Linked DNA regions of Sediminicoccus rosea. The protein of the gene in region 1 binds, or shares a complex with, the protein of each later gene. Links are inferred from orthologs where the notes say so. Each region holds a gene or a part of one and is shown in the gene's direction. Other genes may lie near its edges.

What was found.
Region 2: the proteins of R9Z33_RS13070 (region 1) and xseA are in contact, whole or in part, in a cryo-EM structure (PDB 8TXR), measured with the Escherichia coli proteins. The link is inferred for Sediminicoccus rosea from one-to-one orthologs.

What each region holds. Positions count from the first base shown.
Region 1 is NZ_CP137852.1:2,706,873-2,717,642, reverse strand. The notes cover bases 51-2,830. They hold R9Z33_RS13070 (exodeoxyribonuclease VII small subunit), read left to right. Parts: upstream 51-1,198; coding sequence 1,199-1,462; downstream 1,463-2,830. Other genes in these bases: dxs (1-deoxy-D-xylulose-5-phosphate synthase), read left to right, coding at 2,398-2,830; R9Z33_RS13065 (polyprenyl synthetase family protein), read left to right, coding at 1,477-2,397; R9Z33_RS13075 (histone deacetylase family protein), read left to right, coding at 158-1,087; R9Z33_RS13080 (sulfurtransferase TusA family protein), read left to right, coding at 51-161. Outside these bases: more of R9Z33_RS13080, read left to right, coding at 1-50; more of dxs, read left to right, coding at 2,831-4,323; R9Z33_RS13055 (TlyA family RNA methyltransferase), read left to right, coding at 4,340-5,074; R9Z33_RS13050 (hypothetical protein), read right to left, coding at 5,077-5,415; R9Z33_RS13045 (substrate-binding domain-containing protein), read right to left, coding at 5,486-6,160; R9Z33_RS13040 (VOC family protein), read left to right, coding at 6,244-6,627; rfaE1 (D-glycero-beta-D-manno-heptose-7-phosphate kinase), read left to right, coding at 6,651-8,063; mepA (penicillin-insensitive murein endopeptidase), read left to right, coding at 8,060-8,881; lgt (prolipoprotein diacylglyceryl transferase), read left to right, coding at 8,978-9,766; R9Z33_RS13020 (class I SAM-dependent methyltransferase), read left to right, coding at 9,766-10,740; peptidoglycan editing factor PgeF, read left to right, coding at 10,740-10,770. UniProt on the Escherichia coli protein: Bidirectionally degrades single-stranded DNA into large acid-insoluble oligonucleotides, which are then degraded further into small acid-soluble oligonucleotides.
Region 2 is NZ_CP137852.1:3,226,208-3,237,175, reverse strand. What follows is about bases 4,849-7,826. They hold xseA (exodeoxyribonuclease VII large subunit), read left to right. Parts: upstream 4,849-5,603; coding sequence 5,604-7,049; downstream 7,050-7,826. Other genes in these bases: R9Z33_RS15600 (M23 family metallopeptidase), read left to right, coding at 7,046-7,826; purD (phosphoribosylamine--glycine ligase), read right to left, coding at 4,849-5,556. Outside these bases: R9Z33_RS15635 (tetratricopeptide repeat protein), read left to right, coding at 1-126; R9Z33_RS15630 (Bug family tripartite tricarboxylate transporter substrate binding protein), read right to left, coding at 129-1,094; hemB (porphobilinogen synthase), read right to left, coding at 1,204-2,214; R9Z33_RS15620 (O-acetylhomoserine aminocarboxypropyltransferase/cysteine synthase family protein), read right to left, coding at 2,214-3,497; R9Z33_RS15615 (class I SAM-dependent methyltransferase), read left to right, coding at 3,553-4,293; more of purD, read right to left, coding at 4,288-4,848; more of R9Z33_RS15600, read left to right, coding at 7,827-7,831; R9Z33_RS15595 (efflux RND transporter periplasmic adaptor subunit), read left to right, coding at 7,977-9,263; R9Z33_RS15590 (efflux RND transporter permease subunit), read left to right, coding at 9,348-10,968. UniProt on the Escherichia coli protein: Bidirectionally degrades single-stranded DNA into large acid-insoluble oligonucleotides, which are then degraded further into small acid-soluble oligonucleotides.

The sequences.
Region 1 (10,770 bases):
GGGCCATGGCGCCCGGTGCCACGCTCGCCGTGCTGGCGACCGACCCGGCCGCGGTGAAGGATTTCCACGCCTATGCCCAGGAGACCGGGCACGAGCTGCTGGCCTGGGCCGAGGAGGATGAGGGCTTCCGCTTCGTCCTGCGCCGGCGGGCCGAGCCGTGAGCGTCCTTCTTCTCACCCATCGCGACTGCCTGGCCCATGAGATGGGCGAGGGCCATCCGGAATGCCCCGACCGGCTGCGCGCCGTGCTCCAGGCGCTGGACCGCGAGGAATTCGCCGAACTCATCCGCGACCAGCCCGAGGAAGCGACGGAGGAGCAGCTCTGCCGCGCCCATCCGGCCGATTATGTCGCCGCCATCCTCGGCGTCCGCCCGCCGGAGGGCGAGTACGTGGCACTGGATGCCGACACCATCATGTGCAGCGGCAGCGCCCGCGCCGCCCTTCTGGCCGCCGGCGCCGCGGTGCGCGCGGTGGACGAGGTCTGCGAAGGCAAGGTGCGCCGCGCCTTCTGCGCGACCCGCCCGCCCGGCCACCATGCCGAGCATCGCCGCCCCATGGGCTTCTGCCTCTTCGCCAATGCGGTGATCGCGGCCCGCCACGCCCAGGCGGTGCATGGCCTGGGCCGCGTCGCCATCTGCGATTTCGACGTGCATCACGGCAATGGCAGCCAGGATTGCACGCAGGACGATCCCAGCATCCTCTTCGCCTCCAGCCACCAGATGCCGCTCTATCCCGGCACGGGCGCGGCCTCGGAGACGGGAGTGGGCAATATCCACAACGCCCCCCTGCCCCCTGGCGCCTCGGGCGCGGAGTTCCGACGTGCTTGGTCGGAAACACTTTTGCCGGCCATCGAGGCCTTCGCGCCGGAGCTGATCGTCATCTCGGCGGGATTCGATGCGCATGCGCGCGATCCACTCGCGCAGCTGCGCCTGACGGAGGCGGATTTCGCTTGGTTGACCAGTGAGTTGTGCGGGATCGCCGAGCGCCGCTGCGCGGGCCGGGTGGTCAGCCTGCTGGAGGGCGGCTATGATCTCCAGGCGCTCGCACAGTCTGCCGCCGCCCATGTCCGGGCATTGTTGCAAAGCTGACAGAACGTCCTGGTTGTGTTGCCCGCTGAATTTCGGTTTGCTGCGACTTGCCGGGGTCATCAGGCTGCAAACATCCGGAGCCGGAGTGCAGTTTGGTTTAGGGAGCGTTCGATGTCTGCGCATCAAGCGTCGCGTCCGCCGGAGCAGGTGGATGGCGATGTGTCGGAACTCTCCTTCGAGGAGGCACTGAGCCAACTCGAAGGCATCGTGAAGTCACTGGAGGGCGGACGAAGCACGCTCGCGCAGGCGATTTCCGAATATGAGCGGGGCACGGCGCTGCGTCGCCATTGCGAGGCGAAGCTCGCCGAGGCCGAGGCCAAGGTTCAGGCCGTAGTCGAAGGCGGGGTGGGCCTCACCCTGAGGGATGTGGAATAGGATTATCCGTTCGAATGACCATGGTGATCGGTGGCGCTTCCGCCGCCTCTCTCGCGGCCGCCCTGACCGAGGCCGCCCAGGATATCGATGAGGCCCTCGACCAGCTCCTCCCCGTGGTGGAGGGCGACGAGGCCCGGCTTTTCGAGGCGATGCGCTATTCCACCATCGGTGGCGGCAAGCGCATGCGCGGCTTCCTGGTGTTGGAGGGGGCGAAGCAGTTCGGCGTCTCGCGCAGCGCGGCGCTGCGGGTCGCATCCGCGATCGAGATGATGCACGCCTACAGCCTCATCCACGACGACCTGCCCGCCATGGACAATGACGACCTCCGGCGCGGCAAGCCCACCAGCCACAAGGCCTTCGACGAGGCGACCGCGATCCTCGCGGGCGATTCGCTGCAATGCCACGCCTTCACCGTGCTGGCCGACGAGGCGACGCACCCCGACCCCGCCGTGCGGATCGAGCTGGTCCGCATGTTGGCGCGCGCGGCGGGCCCGCGCGGCATGTGCGGCGGCCAGATGCTCGACATCATGGCCGAGCAGGCGGCCGAGCCGCTGGACGAGCCGGCCATCGGCCGCCTCCAGCTGCTCAAGACCGGCAAGCTGATCGAATTCTCGGCCGAGGCCGGCGCCGTGCTTGGCAAGGCCGCCGCCGCGCAGCGCCATGCGCTCGCCGCCTATGGCCGGGATCTGGGCGCCGCCTTCCAGATCGCCGATGACCTGCTGGACGCGACCGCCAGCACGGAAGCGATGGGCAAGGCGACGGCCAAGGATGCCGATGCCGGCAAGGCGACCCTGGTCGGCCTGCTGGGCATCGAACGCGCGCGCATGCAGGCCGAGCGCCTGGTGGCGCAGGCGCGGGACCATATCGAAATCTTCGGGGAGCGCGCCGATCTGCTGCGGGCGCTGGCCGACTACGTGATCGAGCGGAGAAGTTAAATGCAAGACCGCCCCGCAACCCCTCTGCTGGACCGCGTCCGTGTCCCCGCCGACATGCGCAATTTCTCGGCCGACCAGCTGCGCCAGCTGGCCGATGAGCTGCGTGCCGAGACCATCAGCACCGTCTCCGTCACCGGCGGGCATCTCGGCTCCTCGCTCGGCGTGGTGGAACTCACGGTTGCCATCCATGCCGTCTTCGAGACGCCGCATGACCGGCTGATCTGGGATGTCGGCCACCAGTGCTACCCGCACAAGATCCTGACCGGCCGGCGGGACCGCATCCGCACGCTGCGCCAGGGCGGCGGCCTCTCGGGCTTCACCAAGCGCAGCGAGAGCGAATACGACCCCTTCGGTGCCGCGCATTCCAGCACCAGCATCTCGGCCGGCCTCGGCATGGCGGTGGCGAGCGAGCTGCAGGACCGCCCGCGCAACGTCATCGCCGTGATCGGCGACGGCTCGATGTCGGCCGGCATGGCCTATGAGGCGATGAACAATGCGGGGGCCGAGAAGGCCAACCTCATCGTCATCCTGAACGACAATGACATGTCCATCGCGCCACCCGTGGGCGCGATGTCGGCCTATCTGAGCCGCACCATCTCGTCTCGCCCCTTCCTATCGGTGCGCGACTTCGCGGCGAAGATCGCGAAGAACTTCCCGGGGCCCATCGAGCGCGTGGCCAAGCGCGCCGATGAGTATGCCCGCGGCCTGCTGACCGGCGGCACCCTCTTTGAGGAGATGGGCTTCTACTATGTGGGCCCGATCGACGGCCACAACATGGACCACCTGCTGCCCGTGCTGCGCAACCTGCGCGACACGGACCACAAGGGCCCCTTCCTGGTCCATGCGGTCACGCAGAAGGGCAAGGGCTATGCGCCGGCCGAGACCTCGGGCGACAAGTATCACGGCGTGCAGAAGTTCAACGTCGTCACGGGCGAGCAGCAGAAGGCACCGCCCGGCCCGCCCGTCTACCAGAAGGTCTTCGCGCAATCGCTGATCGCCGAAGCCGAGCATGATGAGCGGATCGTGGCGGTGAATGCCGCCATGCCGTCGGGCACCAGCCTCGACATGTTCGCCAAGCGCTTCCCGGACCGCTGCTTCGATGTCGGCATCGCCGAGCAGCACGCCGTCACCTTCGCCGCCGGCATGGCGACCGAGGGGATGAAGCCCTTCTGCGCGATCTATTCCACCTTCCTCCAGCGCGGCTATGACCAGGTGGTGCATGACGTGGCGCTGCAGGGCCTGCCCGTGCGCTTCGCGATGGACCGCGCGGGCCTGGTCGGCGCCGATGGCGCGACGCATGCCGGCAGCTTCGACATCGCCTATCTCGGCTGCCTGCCGGGCATGGTGCTGATGGCGCCGAGCTGCGAGGTGGAGCTGGCCCACATGATCGCGACCATGGCGCAGATCGACGACGCGCCATCGGGCGTGCGCTATCCGCGCGGCGAGGGCTTTGCGCTCGAGCCGCTGCCGGCGCGGGGCAGCGTGCTGCCCATCGGCAAAGGGCGCATCATCCGCGAGGGCACCAAGATCGCCATCCTCAGCTATGGCGCGCGCCTGCAGGAATGCCTGAAGGCGGCGGATGAGCTGGCCACCTTCGGCCTCTCCTGCACCGTCGCCGATGCGCGCTTCGCGAAGCCGCTCGACACCGCGCTGGTCGAGCAGCTGGCCCGCCACCATGAGGTGCTGATCACCATCGAGGAAGGCAGCGTGAACGGCTTCGGCGGCCTCGTCATGCACCACCTGGCGCTGCGCGGCCTGCTGGATCACGGGCTGAAGTTCCGCCCGATGACGCTGCCGGACATCTGGATTGATCACGACAATCCGAAGAAGCAGTACGACCTGGCCGGGCTGAACGCGCCGCACATCACCGCGATGGCGCTGGCGGCGCTGGGCAAGGAAGCCCTGGCGGAGCCGGCGCGGGCGTAACAACGAGGGCCCGGGCGTGGCCGCCAAGCAGCGGGCCGACCTCGCGCTCGTCGAGCGCGGGCTCGCTGAATCCCGCACCCGTGCCCAGGCACTGATCATGGCGGGCCTCGTCTATTCGGGCGAGGTCCGGATCAACAAGCCGGGCGATGTTATCGCCGAGGGGCGGCCACTGGAGCTGCGCGGGCAGGACCACCCCTGGGTCTCGCGCGGCGGGGTGAAGCTTGCCCATGGCATCGCGCATTTCGGTCTATCGCCGGAGGGGAAGACCTGCCTGGACCTCGGCGCTTCGACCGGCGGCTTCACCGACGTGCTGCTGCATCACGGCGCCGCGCATGTCTACGCGGTGGATGTGGGGCATGGGCAGCTCGCCTGGAAGCTGCGCAATGATCCGCGCGTAACGGTGATGGAGCGCGTCAACGCGCGCCATCTGGAGCCGGGCCAAGTGCCTCCGCTGGATGTGCTGGTCTGCGATGCGAGCTTCATCGGCCTGCGCGTGGTGCTGCCCGCCGCCCTGGCGCTGTGCCGACCGGGCGCCTGGGCCGTGGCCCTCATCAAGCCGCAATTCGAGGTGGGGCCGGCCATCGCCAAGGGGGGCGTGGTGCGGGATGCGGGCGTGCATCGCCGCGTCTGCCACGAGATCAGCGCCTGGTGGGCCGAACTGCCCGGCTGGCGCGTGCTGGGCGTGGAGCCGAGCCCGCTGCTCGGCCCCGAGGGCAATCGCGAATTCCTGATCGGCGCGGTGTTCGGCTGAGCCTAGCCCGCCGGCTCCACCACGCGCCCATTCACCCGCACTTCCTCCGCCGGGTTCTCCACGGTCACATGGGTGTCGTACCAGGTGAGGCGCGGGCGCACGCCGAAGCGCTCGGTGAGCTGGCCGATGCGCTCCTCGGTGAACCAGGCCTCGGCATCCGCGCGGCTTTCCCAGAGATAGACGCCGCCCGTGCCCGCCTCGCCATTCAGGTAGTTCTTGCGGATCAGCCCCTTGCGGGCGAGCTCGCGATAGATCGGCGCGGTCGCGACGGCGCCGCGGATGGCCTGTTCCTCGCTGCGCTTGGGCAGGTCGAACTGCACGATGACGATGCATTGGCTCATGGCCGTTTCCTTCGCGTATCCCGGCCAGAGAGGATGCGGCGCGCCGCCGTGCGCCCGCAAGGAAAAAGCCTCAGGCCGGGTCGAGGCCATGCGCCGCGAGGCGCGCGGGCGTCATCGCCGCCGCCATGCGGTCCAGCAGCCCCTGCGCCCCGGGCCGCGCGGCGGTGAAGCGGGCGGCGGAGAAGATGGCGTAGGTGTTCGCCGCCTCCGGCAGCTTGCCGACGATGTCCACGCCCGGGACGGCCATGAGTTCGCTCACCTGCTGGATGGCGAGTGCGGCCTCGCCGCGCGCCGCGACCTCGGCGGTGAAGCCATGCGGGATGATGGTGGCCTTGGCGTTCACCTCGGCCGCGATGCCGAGCCGCTCGATCAGTTCCGCAAAGAAGATGCCGCTCGCCCCCGCGCGGGAATAGACCAGGCTGGGCGCGGCCAGCAGCGTGGCGCGGAGTGCGGCGACGCTGGAGATATCCGGATGCGGCGCGCCCGGCGGCACCGCCATGCCGATGGCCGAGCGCGCCAGGTCCCGGCGTGTGCCGGCGGCCAGGACGCCGCTCGCCGTCAATTCCTCGATCCCCGCCTCGGTCAGGATGGCGATGTCGCCGGTCAGCCCCTCGGCCATCTGCTGCATCAGGCGCGCGGTCGGGTTGAACACCACCTCGGGCCGGGGCTCCCCCGCCTCGGGCAGCCATTCGCGCAGCAGGGCCATGACGGCGAGGGTCGAGAGGATGCGGGGTGGCTCGGTCATGCGGGTTCTCCTGGCGGGCTGCACTCTACCCACCGGGCGAAACTCCTCTACCCTCCCGGTCGCCATCCCTGGAGGAATCGCCCATGTCCGCGCTCAGCTTCGACCATATCCACCTGCGCTGCCCGAGCCCGGAGGCCACCGCCCTCTGGTTCGAGGAGATGCTGGGCGCCGAGGTCATCCGCTCCATGCAGCAGGGCCAGCCGCGCGTGGACCTCAAGCTCGGCGGCATCAACATCTTCCTGCTGCCCGAAGGCAAGGACGCGGCCCCTGCCCCCTCCGCGCCCTATCTCGGCATTGACCATTTCGGCTTTTCGGTGACGGGGCTCGATGCCTATGTCGCGAAGCTGAAGGCCAAGGGCGTGACCTTCACCATGGAGCCCAACGAGCCGCGCCCGGGCATCCGAATCTGCTTCATCCGCGGGCCCGAGAACATCTCGATCGAGATCCTGGAACGCTTCCCGGTCTGAGGCGGGGGGCGTAGAAGCCCGCCATGCTCGATCTCTCCGGACGCCGCATCATCTGCCTCGGCGATGTCATGCTGGACCGCTTCCTCTATGGCGATGCGAACCGGCTCTCGCCCGAGGCGCCAGTGCCTGTCGTGCGCCTCAAGCGCACGCAGTCCATGGCGGGTGGTGCCGGCAATGTCGCGCGCAACATCCAGGCGCTGGGGGGCGAGGCCGCGCTGGTGGCGCTGGTCGGCGAGGATGCGGAAGGCACCGAGATCGCGGGGCTGCTGGGCGAGGCCGGGCATCTGCTGCGCAGCGACGCCCGCCGCACGACGGTGAAGCTGCGCGTCATCGCCGCCCGCCAGCAGGTGGTGCGGGTGGATGAGGAGGAGCGGCGCGAGGCGGATGCGGCCGAGCAGGCCGCAATCGCCGCCCGGCTGGGCGCGCTGCTGCCGGGGGCCGAGGCGCTGATCCTTTCGGACTATGGCAAGGGCGTGCTGACGCCGCCCGTGCTGGCCGCCGCCATCGCCGCCGCGCGCGCGCGCGGCATCCCGGTGCTGGCCGACCCCAAGGGGCGTGACTTCACCCGCTATGCCGGCGCCACCTGCCTGACGCCCAACGCCTCGGAACTCGCCGAAGCCACCGGCATGCCGGTCGCCTCCGATGCCGAATGCGAGGCCGCCGCCCGCGCCGTGCTCGCCGCCGTGGCCGTGGATGCCGTGCTCGCCACCCGCAGCGAGAAGGGCATGATGCTGGTCCGCCGCGACGCGCCCGCCGTGACCGTGCCCGCCATGGCACGCGAGGTCTTCGATGTCTCGGGCGCAGGGGACACGGTCATCGCCACCCTGGCGCTGGGTGTTGCGGCCGGCCTCGGCATGGAGGGCGCGATGCGCGCGGCCAATGCGGCGGCGGGCGTCGTGGTCGGCAAGCTCGGCACCGCCACCTGTTCGGCCGCGGAGCTGGATCACGCCATGCGCGAGCTGGAAGGGGCGACGGGCGAGATCCTGACCTGGCCGGCCGCGCAGCGCCTGGTGGAATCCTGGCGCGCGCAGGGGCTGCGCGTCGGCTTCGCCAATGGTTGCTTCGACATCCTGCATGCCGGCCACACCCGCATGCTGCGCGCGGCGCGTGCCGAATGCGACCGGCTGGTGGTGGCGCTGAACGACGATTCCTCCGTCACGCGCCTCAAGGGCGCCGGCCGCCCGGTGAACCCGCTGGAGGATCGCGCGGCGGTGATCGCGGCGCTGGCCAGCGTGGATGCCGTGATCGCCTTCCCGGAGGACACGCCGCTGGAAGCCATCCTGGCGCTGCGGCCGGACCGGCTGTTCAAGGGCAGCGACTACACGATCGAGCAGGTGGTGGGCGCGCCGGAAGTCGCCTCCTGGGGTGGGCGGACCATCCTGCTGGACCTGCTGCCGGGGCGTTCCACCACCACCATCCTGGCGCGCGGCCGGTGAGGCGCTGGCTGCTCGCGCTGCTGCTGCTGGCGCCGGCCGCTGAAGCGCAGCCCGCCGCCAGCTGGGCCCAGGTGAGCACCCCCTCGCCCGGTCCGGCCAAGGTGATCGGCACGACGACGCTGGGCTGCCTCGCCGGCGCCGTGCAGCTCCCGCCCGAGGGGCCGGGCTACCAGGCGGTGCGGATCTCGCGGAACCGGCATTGGGGCCACCCCGACCTGATCCGCTTCACGCGCGACCTTGCGAGCCGCACCCGCGCCGCCGGCATGCCCGACCTCTGGATCGGGGACCTCGCGCAGCCGCGCGGCGGGCCCATGCCCAGCATGCATGCGAGCCACCAGACGGGCCTCGATGTGGACATCTGGCTCGACCTCACGCCCAAGCCCGCAATGAACCGCGCGGCGCGGGAAGATATCGACGTGCCGAGCCTGGTCCTGCCGGACCAGAGCGGGGTGAATGCGCGCTTCACGCCGCAGCATGCGCGGCTGATCCGCATGGCAGCGGAGAGCCCCGGCGTGCATCTCGTGCTGGTGAACCACGGCATCAAGCGCAGCCTCTGCGAGCGGCACCGGGGCGAATCCTGGCTGCACCGGGTGCGCCCCTGGCGCGGGCATGACAGCCACATGCATATCCGCATCCGCTGCCCGGCGGGTTCGCCCGAGTGCCGCGAGGCGAACCCGATCCCTGCCGGGGACGGGTGTGACGCGAGCCTGGAGTGGTGGCTCTCCGAGGAGGCCCGCCGCCCCATGGTGCGCCCGCGCCCCCCGGGCCCGCCGCCGAGTTTGCCCACAGCCTGCGCGGCCGTCCTGCGCGCCCCCTGACTCCTGGGGTCTGGGGCCTCGCGGCCCCAGTTGGCGGAAGCCCTTTTTTCCTGGGCCGCCGTGACTTGCCGCCCCGGGCGGGCTACCCATCCCGCCATGCTCGAATTCCCGCAGATCGATCCGATCGCCCTCCAGATCGGCCCTCTGGCCATCCGCTGGTATGCGCTGGCCTATATCGCCGGCATCGTGCTCGGCTGGCGGCTGCTGCGGCGGCTGGCCCAGGCCGAGCCCCAGGCGGCGACGGCGCAGCAGGTGGATGACTATGTCACCTGGGCCACGCTCGGCATCATCCTGGGCGGGCGCCTGGGCTATGTGCTGTTCTACCGGCCGGGGCACTACATCTTCCATCCGCTGGAAGCGCTCATGGTGTGGCAGGGCGGCATGGCCTTCCACGGCGGTGCGCTCGGCGTGATCATCGCGACACTGCTTTTCTGCCGGAACCAGAAGCTCGATCCGCTGCGCCTGGGCGACCGCGTGGCCGTGGTGGTGCCGATCGGACTGTTCTTCGGGCGGCTCGCCAACTTCATCAATGGCGAGCTCTGGGGCCGCGCCACGGACGTCTCCTGGGCCATGGTCTTCCCGGCGGACCGGCTGCAGCTGCCCCGCCACCCGAGCCAGCTCTACCAGGCGGGGCTGGAGGGGATCGCCCTCTTTGCGCTTATGCTGATCCTCTGGAGCAATGCGGCCAACCGGGCGCGCACCGGGCTGCTGACCGGCGCACTGCTGGCGGGCTACGGCGTGGCACGGCTGCTGGGCGAATTCTTCCGCGAACCGGATGCGCATCTGGGCTTCCTGCTGGCCGGCATCACCATGGGCCAGCTGCTGAGCCTCCCCATGGTGCTGGTGGGCGGCTTCCTCATCTGGCGGGCGCGCCGGGCGGGATAATGGAACGCCTGGACGCCTTCATGGCCCGCGCGGCGGCCGCCTATTACGCGGGCGGCGAAGGCATCGGCCGCGACTTCACCACCGCACCCGAGATGAGCCAGGCCTTCGGCGAGTGCCTGGGCCTCTGGGCCGCCGTCACCTGGCAGGCGATGGGCGCGCCAGGGCGCGTCGTGCTGGCGGAACTCGGCCCTGGGCGCGGCACCCTGATGGCCGATGCGCTGCGCGCGGTGGACCAGATGGTGCCGGAATTCGGCCGCGCACTGGCGCTGCACCTGGTCGAGACCTCGCCCGCGCTGCGCGCCGCCCAGGCGGCGAAGCTCGGGCCGCGCGTGGCGGGCTGGCATGCGGCGGTGGACGGCCTCCCGCCCGGGCCCGCGATCATCCTGGCCAATGAATTTTTCGACGCCCTGCCGATCCGGCAATTCATCCGCCGGGCCGAGGGCTGGCGCGAGCGGTATGTGCTGGGTGGCGCCTTCGTCGAGCAGCCCTGCGATCACATGGAGCCAGCCCCCGATGGCAGCATCCGCGAAGTCGGTGAGGCGGCGCGGGACGTCGCCCTGGCGCTTGGCGCGCGCCTCGCGGCCCAGGGCGGAGCCCTGCTGGCGCTGGATTACGGCCCCGCCGAGAGCGGCCTCGGCGACACGCTCCAGGCGCTGCGCGACAACGCCGCCTGCGACCCGCTGAGCGAGCCCGGCACGGCCGACATCACGGCGCATGTGGATTTCGCGGCCCTCGCCGCCGCCGGGCGGGCGGCGGGGGCGGCCGCGCATGGCCCGCTGCCCATGGGCGTCTTCCTCCAGCGCCTCGGCCTCATGGCGCGCAGCGCCATGCTGGCGCAGAGCGCGCCGCGCCAGGCGGGGACGATCCTGGCGGCGGCGCAGCGCCTCGTCGCGCCCGAGGGGATGGGGCGGCTGTTCAAGGCGCTGGTCCTCGCGCACCCTGCCCTGCCCACCCCAACCGGATTCGAGGCGTGATGGCCGAATTCCTCACCCATGGCGGCCTCA
Region 2 (10,968 bases), 510 kb from region 1 along the record:
CGGGTGGAGGCGCTGCGGGCGCTGGGCCGCGCCGAGGAGGCGCGCGCCGCCCTGGCCGAGGCGCGGCCGGTGATCGCGGCGGTGCCGCGCCTCGCGCCCCGCCTCGCGCGGCTCGATCCGGGCTGAGCCTATTCGGGCTGCACGCCGGCCGCCCGCAGGATCGCCGTCTGCTGCGTGATGCTCGCCCGGACCAGCGCCATCACCTGCGCCGGCGTGTCATAGCCCGCGCGCGGCGTGACGCCCGCAAGCTCCGCGAGGCGGGAGGCGGTCTGCTGCACGGCGGTGCGAAAGGCCTCGCCCAGGGCGGCGACGACCGGGGCCGGCGTCTGCGCCGGGGCGACGATCGGGAAATACTCCTCCAGCACCACGCCGGAGAGCCCGGCTTCAGCCGTGGTCGGAACGTCGGGCAGGACGGGCGTGCGCGCATCCGCCAGCACGGCCAGCGCCCGCAGCGCGCCGCCGCGCACCTGGCCGATGGAGGAGGCCATGGTGGGCAGGCCGACCTTCACCTCACCCGAGACGAGCGCGGCGACGGAGGGGCCGCCGCCGCGGTAATGCACGACGTCCGACTGCACGCGCGCGATGGAGCGGAACAGCTCGGCCGCCACATGCACGCCGCTGCCATTGCCGGTCGCGGCGATGTGGTAGTTCTGCGGTGAGGCCCGCATCAGGGCCACCAGCTCCTGCGCTGTGCGGGCGGGCACCTGCGGGTTCACGACGAGGACGTAGGGCGAGAAGCCGGCGACGGCGATGCCGGTGAAGTCCTCCAGCGTGTTGTAGGGCACGCGGGCCACGATGGCGGGCACGGTCGGCAGGGAGGAGTTGATGAGCAGCGTCTGGCCGTCGGGGGCCGCGCGGGCCGCGGCTTCGGCGCCGATGACGCTGCCGGCACCGGCGCGGTTCTCGATGACAACGGGCTGGCCCAGGATCTGGCCTGCCGCTTCGCCCACGATGCGGCCCACGATGTCGTTGGAGCCGCCGGGCGCGAAGGGCACGATGAGGCGGATGGGCCGCGTGGGGCGCCAGGCCTGGGCGAGTGCGGGTACGGGCAGCAGTGCGAGGCCCGTGGCGAGGAGCTGGCGACGTGACGGCATGGTTTCCCCCAGTTTATGTGCCCTCAGGATGGCAGGGCACCTCGGTTGGGGGAAGCCTATGTTTTGGGGCCTGGGGCCTTGCGGCCCCAGCCGCCGGAGGCCTGTTTCGCTATCCCGCCTTGATGATCTTCGCCGCCTTCACCGCGAAATAGGTGAGGATCCCATTGGCCCCGGCGCGCTTGAAGCACATCAGGCTTTCCATCATCGCGCGGTCATGATCGAGCCAGCCGCGTTCGATGGCGGCCATGAGCATCGAGTACTCGCCGCTCACCTGATAGACGAAGGTGGGCGCGCCGAATTCGCGGCGCACGCGATGCACCACATCGAGATAGGGCAGGCCGGGCTTCACCATCACCATGTCCGCGCCCTCGGCGAGGTCGAGTGCGACTTCGCGCAGCGCCTCGTCGGTGTTGGCGGGATCCATCTGGTAGGTCTTCTTGTCCTTCGGCCCCGTGCGGTCTGGCCCGGTGAGGGAGCCGATGGCGTCGCGGAAGGGCGCGTAGAAGCCCGAGGCGTATTTCGCCGCGTAGGACATGATGCGCGTGTGGATCAGCCCCTCGGCGTCGAGCGCGCGGCGGATGGTGCCGATGCGGCCATCCATCATGTCGGAAGGGGCGACCACGTCCACGCCGGCCTTGGCGTAGTTGAGGGACATGGTCACCAGCGCCTCGACGGTCTCCTCGTTATGGACCTCGCCGTTGCGGACCACGCCGTCATGGGCGTGCAGCGTATAGGTGTCGAGCGCGATGTCACCGATGATGCCCACACCGGGATGCGCCGCCTTGAGCGCGCGGGCGGCGCGGCAGGTGAGGTTGTCGGGGTCCAGCGCCTCGGTGCCGTCCTCGTCGCGGGATTCCATCGGCGTGTAGGGGAAGAGCGCCACGGCCGGAATGCCGAGCGATGCCGCCTCCGCGACATGTTCGGCGACGACGTCCGTGCTGACCCGGAAGACGCCGGGCATGGAGGGAACCTCGACCCGCTGCCCTTTGCCTTCGGTCAGGAAGATCGGCCAGATGAGGTCACTCACATGCAGCGCGTTCTCGGCGACCAGGGCGCGCGTCCAGGCATCCTGGCGGTTGCGCCGCATGCGGGTGGTCGGGAAGGAGCCTGCGTAATGCATCACGCCAGCGCCTGTTCGAGATCGGCCAGGATGTCGTCAATGTGCTCGATGCCGATGGAGAGGCGGATATAGCCGGGCGTGACCCCGCTCGCCGCCTGCTCGGCCTCGTTCAACTGGCTGTGGGTGGTGGTGGCGGGATGGATGGCGAGGCTGCGCGCATCGCCGATATTCGCCACATGGTAGAACATCTTGAGCTTCTCGATGAAGGCCTGGCCCGCTTCCTTGCCGCCCTTCAGTTCGAATCCCATGAGGCTGCCATAGCCGCCCTTCAGATAGGCCTCGGCGCGGCGCTTCGCCTCGCCTTCGGCGAGCGAGGGGTGGATCACGCGGCTCACCTTCGGATGCGCGGCGAGATAGGCCGCGACGCGGATCGCGTTGCTGCAATGCCGCTCCATCCGCAGCGGCAGCGTCTCGAGGCCCTGCAGGAACATGAAGGCGTTGAAGGGCGCCATGGGCGCGCCGATGTCGCGCAGCAGGCAGGTGCGCATGCGGAGGATATAGGCGATGGGGCCGAGCGGCTTGGCCGCCTGCGACCAGACCGCGCCGTGATAGGAGGGGTCCGGCTTGTTCAGCGTGGGGAAGCGATCGCCGCCCGCCTCCCAGTCGAAATTGCCGCCATCCACCACGATGCCGCCGATGGAGGTGCCATGCCCGCCGATCCACTTCGTGGTCGAGTGCATGACGATGGCCGCGCCATGCTGGAAGGGCTTGCAGATGATGGGGGCCGCCGTGTTGTCCATGATCAGCGGCACGCCCAGGCGCCGGCCGATGGCCGCCACTTCCGCGATCGGGAAGACCTGCAGCTTCGGGTTCGGCAGCGTCTCGGCGTAGTAGCAGCGGGTGCGCGCATCGGTCGCGCGCGCGAAGGCCTCGGGGTCGGCCGGGTCCACGAAGCGCACCTCGATGCCGAACTGCTTCAGCGTATTGGCGAAGAGGTTGTAGGTGCCGCCATAGAGGTCGGTGCTGCTGACGATGTTGTCGCCCGCCTCGCAGAGGTTCATCACGCAGAAGCTGGTCGCCGCCTGGCCCGAGCCGACCGCCAGCGCCGCCGCACCGCCCTCGAGCTGCGCGATGCGCGTCTCCAGCGCATCGCAGGTCGGGTTCATGATGCGGGTGTAGATGTTGCCGAGCTCGGCCAGGCCGAAGAGGCGCGCCGCGTGGCCCGTGTCCTGGAACTGGAAGGAGGTGGTCTGGTGGATCGGCACGGCGACGGAGCCGGTGTTCGGGTCCGCGCGATGGCTGCCGCCATGCAGCGCGATGGTCTCGGGATTGGTGTAGGTCATGGCTGGCCTCCTTGCTTTGGAGGGAGGGTGCCATCCCTGGCGGGAAGGTGGAAGGGTGCGGTTTGTGGCGCGGAACATCTATGACGACCCGGCCTTCTTCGCCGGCTATGCGGGGCTCGAACGCTCCCGCCTCGGACTGGACGGCGCGCCCGAATGGCCGCGCCTGCAGGCCATGCTGCCGCCGGTCGAGGGTCTGCGCGTGGCCGATCTCGGCTGCGGCTATGGCTGGTTCTGCCGCTGGGCGCGGCAGGCAGGCGCGGCCCGCGTCCTGGGGCTCGACCTCTCGCGCCGCATGCTGGACGCGGCGCGGGCGCGCACGGAGGGGGAGGGCATCACCTATGTGGAGGGCGATCTCGCGGCGCTGGCGCTGCCGGAGGCGCGGTTCGACCTCGTCTTCAGCTCGCTCGCCTTCCACTATGTCGCGGATTTCGGGCGGCTGCTGGCAGCGATCCGGCAGGGGCTCGCGCCGGGCGGGCGGCTTGTCTTTTCCATCGAGCATCCGCTGCTCATGGCGCCGCGCGCGCCGGGATGGCGGCGCGAGGCGGATGGGCGGCTCACCTGGCCGGTGGATGCCTATCTGGAGGAAGGCCCGCGCGAGACGCATTGGTTCGTCCCCGGGGTGGTGAAGCACCACCGCAGCCTCGCCACCACGCTGAACAGTCTGGTCGGCGCGGGCTTCGCGCTCGCGCGCCTCGAGGAATTCGGGCCGAGTGCCGAGCAGGTGGCGTCCCGGCCTGAATGGGCGAAGGAGCGGGAGCGGCCGCTCTTCCTGCTGGTCTCGGCAGCGGCCCTATAGGGCCCGCCAGCCGATGTCGCTGCGGCAGAAGCCCTCGGGCCAATCCACCTTGGCCACCGCGGCATAGGCCGCGGCACGGGCCTCGGCGAGTGTCGCGCCCGTGGCGCCGATGCCCAGCACGCGTCCGCCATTGGCCACCAGCCGTCCGGCCTCGTCCCGCGCCGTGCCGGCATGGAAGATCTGCACGCCGGGCACCTGGGCCGCTTCCTCCAGGCCGCGGATCTCCGTGCCCTTGCGCGGCGTGCCGGGATAGCCCTCGGCCGCCATCACCACGAGCAGGCTCGCCAGCTTCTCCCAGCGCAGGTCGAAATGCTTGAGCTCGCCCTGGGTGGCGGCGAGCAGGGCGGGCAGCAGGTCGGAGCGCAGGCGCAGCATCAGGGCCTGGCATTCCGGGTCGCCGAAGCGGACGTTGAATTCCAGCAGCTTCGGGCCATCGGCCGTCAGCATCAGCCCGGCGAAGAGCACGCCCTGGAAGGGGGTGCCGCGCCGCGCCAGTTCGGCCAGGACCGGGTTGATGCAGGTGGCCATGACCTGGGCCTGCAGTGCCTCGGTGAAGGCGGGCGGCGGCGAATAGGCGCCCATGCCGCCAGTATTGGGGCCGGTGTCGCCATCGCCCACGCGCTTGTGGTCCTGCGCCGCGCCGAGGGGGATGGCATGCGTGCCGTCGCAGAGGGCGAAGAAGCTGATCTCCTCGCCGATCAGGCATTCCTCGATGACGACGACGCGGCCCGCCTCGCCATGGATGCCGCCCTCCATCATCTCGGTCACGGCCTCCTCGGCCTCGGCGACGGTGGTCGCCACCACCACGCCCTTGCCGGCGGCGAGCCCATCGGCCTTCACCACGATGGGCGCGCCCTGTGCGCGGATATGGGCGCGGGCGGCTTCGGCCTCGGTGAAGCGGCCATGGACGGCGGTGGGGGCGCCGGCCGCATTGGCGATCTCCTTGAAGAAGCTCTTGCTGCCTTCGAGTCGCGCCGCCGCCGCGCGCGGGCCGAAGCAGGGGATGCCGGCCTTGGCGCAGGCATCGGCCAGGCCCAGCGTCAGCGGTGCCTCGGGGCCGGCCACCACCAGGTCCACGGCATTTTCGTGCGCGAAGACGACAATCCGGGGGATGTCCTCCGCGCCGATTCCCACGCATTCCGCCACTTCCGCGATGCCCGGATTGCCCGGCGCGCACCACAGCTTCGTCAGCAGGGGGGAGGCCGCGATGGCCCAGCACAGGGCATGCTCACGGCCGCCACCGCCCACAACAAGAACCTTCATCGCAACACCGCCTCTGCAAAACCCAATTCCGCCCCTATAAGTCGGGTATGGATGGAATCGGCGCCAATGTTCCCGAATATGGTGTGGGCGAGTTGGCGGGGGCCATCAAGCGCACCCTGGAGGGCGCCTTCGCCCGCGTGCGGGTCCGCGGCGAGCTGACCGAGGTCAAGCCCTATGCCTCCGGCCACATCTACCTCTCGCTCAAGGAAGAGAACGCCAAGATCGAGGCGGTGATCTGGAAGAGCGCCGTCTCCCGCGTCGGCCTGCGGCCGGAGAACGGGATGGAGGTGGTGGCGACCGGCCGCCTCTCCACCTATGCCGACCGCTCGAAGTACCAGCTCGTCATCGAGAAGCTGGAATATGCCGGCGCCGGCGCCATGCTGGCCCGCATCGAGGCGCTGAAGGCCGCACTCCTGAAGGAGGGGCTGTTCGAGACCGAGCGCAAGCGGAAGCTGCCCTTGCTCCCGCGCGTCATCGGCGTGGTGACCAGCCCGCAGGGCGCGGTGATCCAGGACATCCGCACCACGCTGGCCCGCCGCTTCCCGCGCCATGTGATCCTCTGGCCCGTGCCGGTGCAGGGGGAGGGGGCGGCCGAAAAGATCGCCGCCGCCATCCGAGGCTTTTCCGAACTGCCCGAGAATGGCCCGATCCCCCGCCCGGATGTCATCATCGTGGCGCGCGGCGGCGGTTCGCTCGAGGATCTGATGGCCTTCAACGAGGAGGTGGTGGTCCGTGCCGCCGCCGCCTCGACCATCCCGCTCATCTCCGCCGTCGGCCACGAGACCGACACGACGCTGATCGATTTCGCGAGCGACCGCCGCGCGCCGACGCCCACCGCCGCGGCCGAGATGGCGGTGCCCGCGCGCCTGGAACTGGCGGCCGATCTCGCCCAGCGCGGCGCGCGGCTGGACAACCGCATCACCGCCCGCCTGCGCGAGGCGCGGCTGCATGTGACCCGCGCCGAGGCGGGCCTGCCCGACCTGCCCGCCATGGTGAACCAGCTCCGCCAGCGCCTGGATGACCGTGGCGAGCGGCTGCGCGCGGCCCTGCCGGGCTTCGTCGCCGGCAAGCGGGCGACGGTCGCGCGGCTTGGCGCAGGGCTGCGCCACCCGCGCGAGTCCATCGCGGCCGGCCGCCATGCGCTCTCCGCGCTGGACCAGCGGATGCAGGCCGCCTGGGCGCGCGGTGCCGCACGGCGGCAATCCGCCCCGGCGCTCACGCGCCTCTCGCCCGTGCCGGTGCAGGCGCTGATCCGCGAGCAGGCGGCGCGCGTCGAGGGCCTCGCCGCCCGGCTGGAGGCGGTCAGCTACAATGCCGTCCTCGCCCGCGGCTTCGCCCTGGTGCAGGGGGCCGATGGCGCGGCGCTGACCCAGGCCGCGCAGGTCGCACCCGGCGCGGCGCTGACGCTGACCTTCCAGGATGGCGCCGTGAAGGCGACCGCGGCGGGCGCCAAGCCGAGAACCACGAAGCCCACGCAGGGTAGCCTGTTGTGAGGCGCCGCGCCGCCCTTGCCCTGCCGGCCCTGATGCTCGGGGCCGGTCCGGCGCGGGCGGTCGAGTGGCGCGGCACGCCCCAGCAGGGCGCGCTGCTGATCGGACAGGGGGCGGCGGGGCAACGCCTCGCGCTGGATGGGCAGGCGGTCCGTGTCTCGCCCGAGGGATTCTTCGCGCTCGGCTTCGGACGGGACCATGGGCCCTCGGCCACGCTCACGGCCAATGGCGTGGCGCGCCCTATCGCCGTCGCGCGGCGGGAGTGGGATGTGCAGCACATCACCGGCCTGCCCCCCGCCCAGGTGACGCCCGATGCCGCCGCGCTGGAGCGCATCCGGACGGAGCGCGAGCGCCTTGCCGCCGTGCGCGGCCTGGATTCCGGGCGCACCGATTTCGTCCGCGGCCTGGCCTGGCCGGCGCGGGGGCGGATCAGCGGCATCTTCGGCAGCCAGCGCGTGCTGAACGGCCAGCCGCGCCAGCCGCACTACGGTCTCGACGTCGCGGGGCCGGTCGGCACGCCCATCCTTGCCGCGCAATCGGGCCAGGTGACGCTGGCGGCGGATTTCCATTTCTTCGGCCAGCTCATCGTGCTGGACCATGGGCATGGGGTGAACACGCTCTACGCGCATCTTTCGGCGATCGAGGTGCGGCAGGGCGAGGATGTGCGCCAGGGCCAGCGGATCGGCGCCATGGGCGCCACCGGCCGCGTCACGGGGCCGCATCTGCATTTCAGCCTGAGCTGGTATCGCGTCTGGCTGGATCCGCAGCCGCTGTTGCCGGCCTGACCTGATCGGCTGCGTGACGAAGATTTTAACTCTAATCGCTACCGGCTCGTTCAGCTTCCGTTTATCTTCTGGCCCATCGCGAGGTTCCGGCAGCGCGTGAGTTGCGTTGTCCGTTCGCCTTCGCGTTGGAAAGTCCAGAACCCGCATGAATGTGATCCACCAGGAACGGGCCAAGGCCGAGACGCAGGCCGAGACCAAGGTCCAGGCCGAGGCGCCCGTGGAGGCCAAGGCCGGTGGCGTGCCCTGGCGCTGGATCGGCCTCGCGGCGCTGCTCGCGGCGGGCGCCTGGTTCATCATGAACCAGGCCGAGCCCCCGCCCGCCCAGGCCCCCGCGCCCGAGCGCCTGCCGGCCGGCGAGTTCCGCCTGAACGAGAATGAAATGCGGGCCCTGCGGATCGAGCCGGTGGCGATGCGCGAATTCCGCCCCGAGCGCCTGGCCGAAGGCCGCATCGCCTATAATGATGACCGCTCGACGCCCATGCTCTCGCCCTTCACCGGCCGCGTGATCCGTGCCTTCGCCCGCGTGGGCGACCGGGTGGAGGTGGGCCAGTCCCTCTACGAGGTGGAGACGCCCGAGATCACGGCCGCCGCCAATGAATGGCTCGCGGCACTCGACAATGTGCAGAAGACGCGCGTGGCGCTGGAGCAGGCGCGGCGCGAGGAGGCGCGGCAGCAATCCCTCTTCTCCGCACGCGCCGCCTCGCAGCGCGATGTCGAGCAGGCGCGCGCCGCCACCAGCGCGGCCGAGGCGGATGCGCGCAGCGCCCTCGCCCAGGCCGAGGCGTATCGGGACCGCCTGCGCGTCCTGGGCCGCACGCCCGAGCAGATCGCCGAGATCGAGCGCACGCGCCAGGTGAGCGCGCTGATCACGGTCACCGCGCCGCTCGCCGGCACCATCACGCAGCGCCGCGTGGGCCCCGGACAATGGGTCCAGGCGGGGCAGGGCGAGCCGGTCTTCACCATCGCCGATCTCTCGACCATGTGGCTGGTCGCCCATGTCCGTGAGCTGGACGTGCCGATGATCCGCGTGGGCCAGCCGGTGGAGGTCACGGTGGGCGCGCTGCCCGGGCGCGAATTCCCGGCCCGCATCGTCCGCACCTCGGCCGGCCTCGATCCCGCGACGCGGCGCCTGACGGTGATGGCCGAGGTGCAGGACCCGGACGGCGTGCTGCGGCCCGAGATGTTCGCCAATTTCCGCATCTCGGTGGGCGACGCCGAACGCTCGCCCGCCGTGCCGGCCAGCGCCGTGATCTTCCGCGGCTCGGAGGCTTTCGTCTGGGTGGCCCTGCCGGAGGGCCGCTTCACCATGCGCCGCATCACGCCCGGCATCCGCGCGGGTGACATGATCCAGGCGAAGGACGGCGTGCAGGGCGGGGACCGGCTGGTTACCGGCGGCGCGCTCTTCATCGACCGCGCGGCGCGGATCGACTGACCGCATGGTCACGGGGCCGCCTTGCCGCCGTGACGGACCCGGGCCCCGCCGCCATGGCACGCGACCCATCTGATCGGACCTTGAATGCGTCAAATCGTCGCCATTTCGCTGCAGCAGCGGGCGCTGGTCATCCTGCTCTTCATCGCCTTCGTGGCGGTGGGCGCCTATGGCTTCCTGAAGCTGAACATCGAGGCCTATCCGGACCCGGTGCCGCCGCAGGTCGTCATCATCACGCAGAACCCCGGGCAATCGGCCGAGGAGATCGAGCGCTACGTCTCCATCCCGGTGGAGCTCGCAATGGCGGGGCTGCCCAACCTGAACTCGATCCGCTCGACCAGCCTCTTCGGCCTGTCCGACGTGCGGGTGCAGTTCACCTTCGCCTACACCTATGAGCAGGCGCTGCAGCAGGTGCTGAACCGCCTCGCCGTCCTGCGCGACCTGCCGGATGGCGCCAACCCCACCATCAGCCCGCTCTCGCCCATCGGGGAGATCATGCGCTACCGCGTCGTGGGCCCGCCCGGCTTCTCGCCCGATGACCTGAAGGTGCTGCAGGAATGGGTGCTGGAGCGGCGCTTCAAGCGCGTGCCCGGCGTGGTGGATGTGACGAGCTTCGGCGGCCGCAGCAAATCCTACTCCGTCACCATCGACCTGCCGCGCCTCAACGCCTTCGGCCTGCAATTGCCGGCGGTGATCGAGGCGGTGCGCAGCGGCAACGCGACGGTGGGGGCGGGCACCATCCAGATCGGCCCGCAGGCCGCGGTGGTGCAGGGCATCGGCCTGATCCGCAGCCTGGACGACATCCGCAACATCGTCCTCAGCGCATCGAGCGATGGCACGCCCGTGCTGCTCTCCGATGTCGCGACCATCGAGATCGGCGCGCTGCCGCGCCTCGGCATCGCGGGACATGAGAGGGATGAGGATGTGGTGCTGGCCACCGTGCTGATGCGGCGCGGCGAGCAGACGCTGCCTACCATCCATGGCGTGCAGGCCGAGGTCGCGCGCATCAATGCGGGCGGCATCCTGCCGCCGGGCGTGCGCATCGTGCCCATCTATGACCGCGAGGAACTGGTGAAGCTCGCGACGCACATGGTGGTGCACAACATCATCGTGGGCGTGGTGCTCATCCTCGTCATCCAGTGGCTCTTCCTGGGTGATCTCAGGGGCGCCATCGTCGTCGCCGCCACCATTCCCTTCGCCTTCTTCTTCGCCGTGCTGGTGATCCTGGCCCGCGGCGAGAGCGCCAACCTGCTCAGCATCGGCGCGCTGGATTTCGGGCTGCTGGTGGATGCGACCATCATCATGGTGGAGAACATCTACCGCCACCTCGCCATGGCGCGGCGCAACCCGCATCTCTATGCGGGCGGGCAGGCGGCGGGCGGGTTGTCCGGCATCTCGCTCATCATCCTCCGCGCGGGCAGCGAGGTGGGCAAGCCCATCCTCTTCGCGCTGCTCATCGTCATCGTCGCCTTCATCCCGCTCTTCACGATGGGCGGCATCGAGGGGCGCATCTTCGGCCCGATGGCCAAGACCTACGCCTATGCCATCGCGGGCTCGCTGATCGCGGCCTTCACCATCGTCCCGGCGCTGTCCGCCGTGCTGCTGAGCGAGAACAGCCAGGAGCGCGACACGCCGCTGGTCCGCGCGCTGCGCTGGTCCTATGCCAAGCTCTACCAGGCGGCGATGGCGGCCCGCGCCTTCGCGCTGA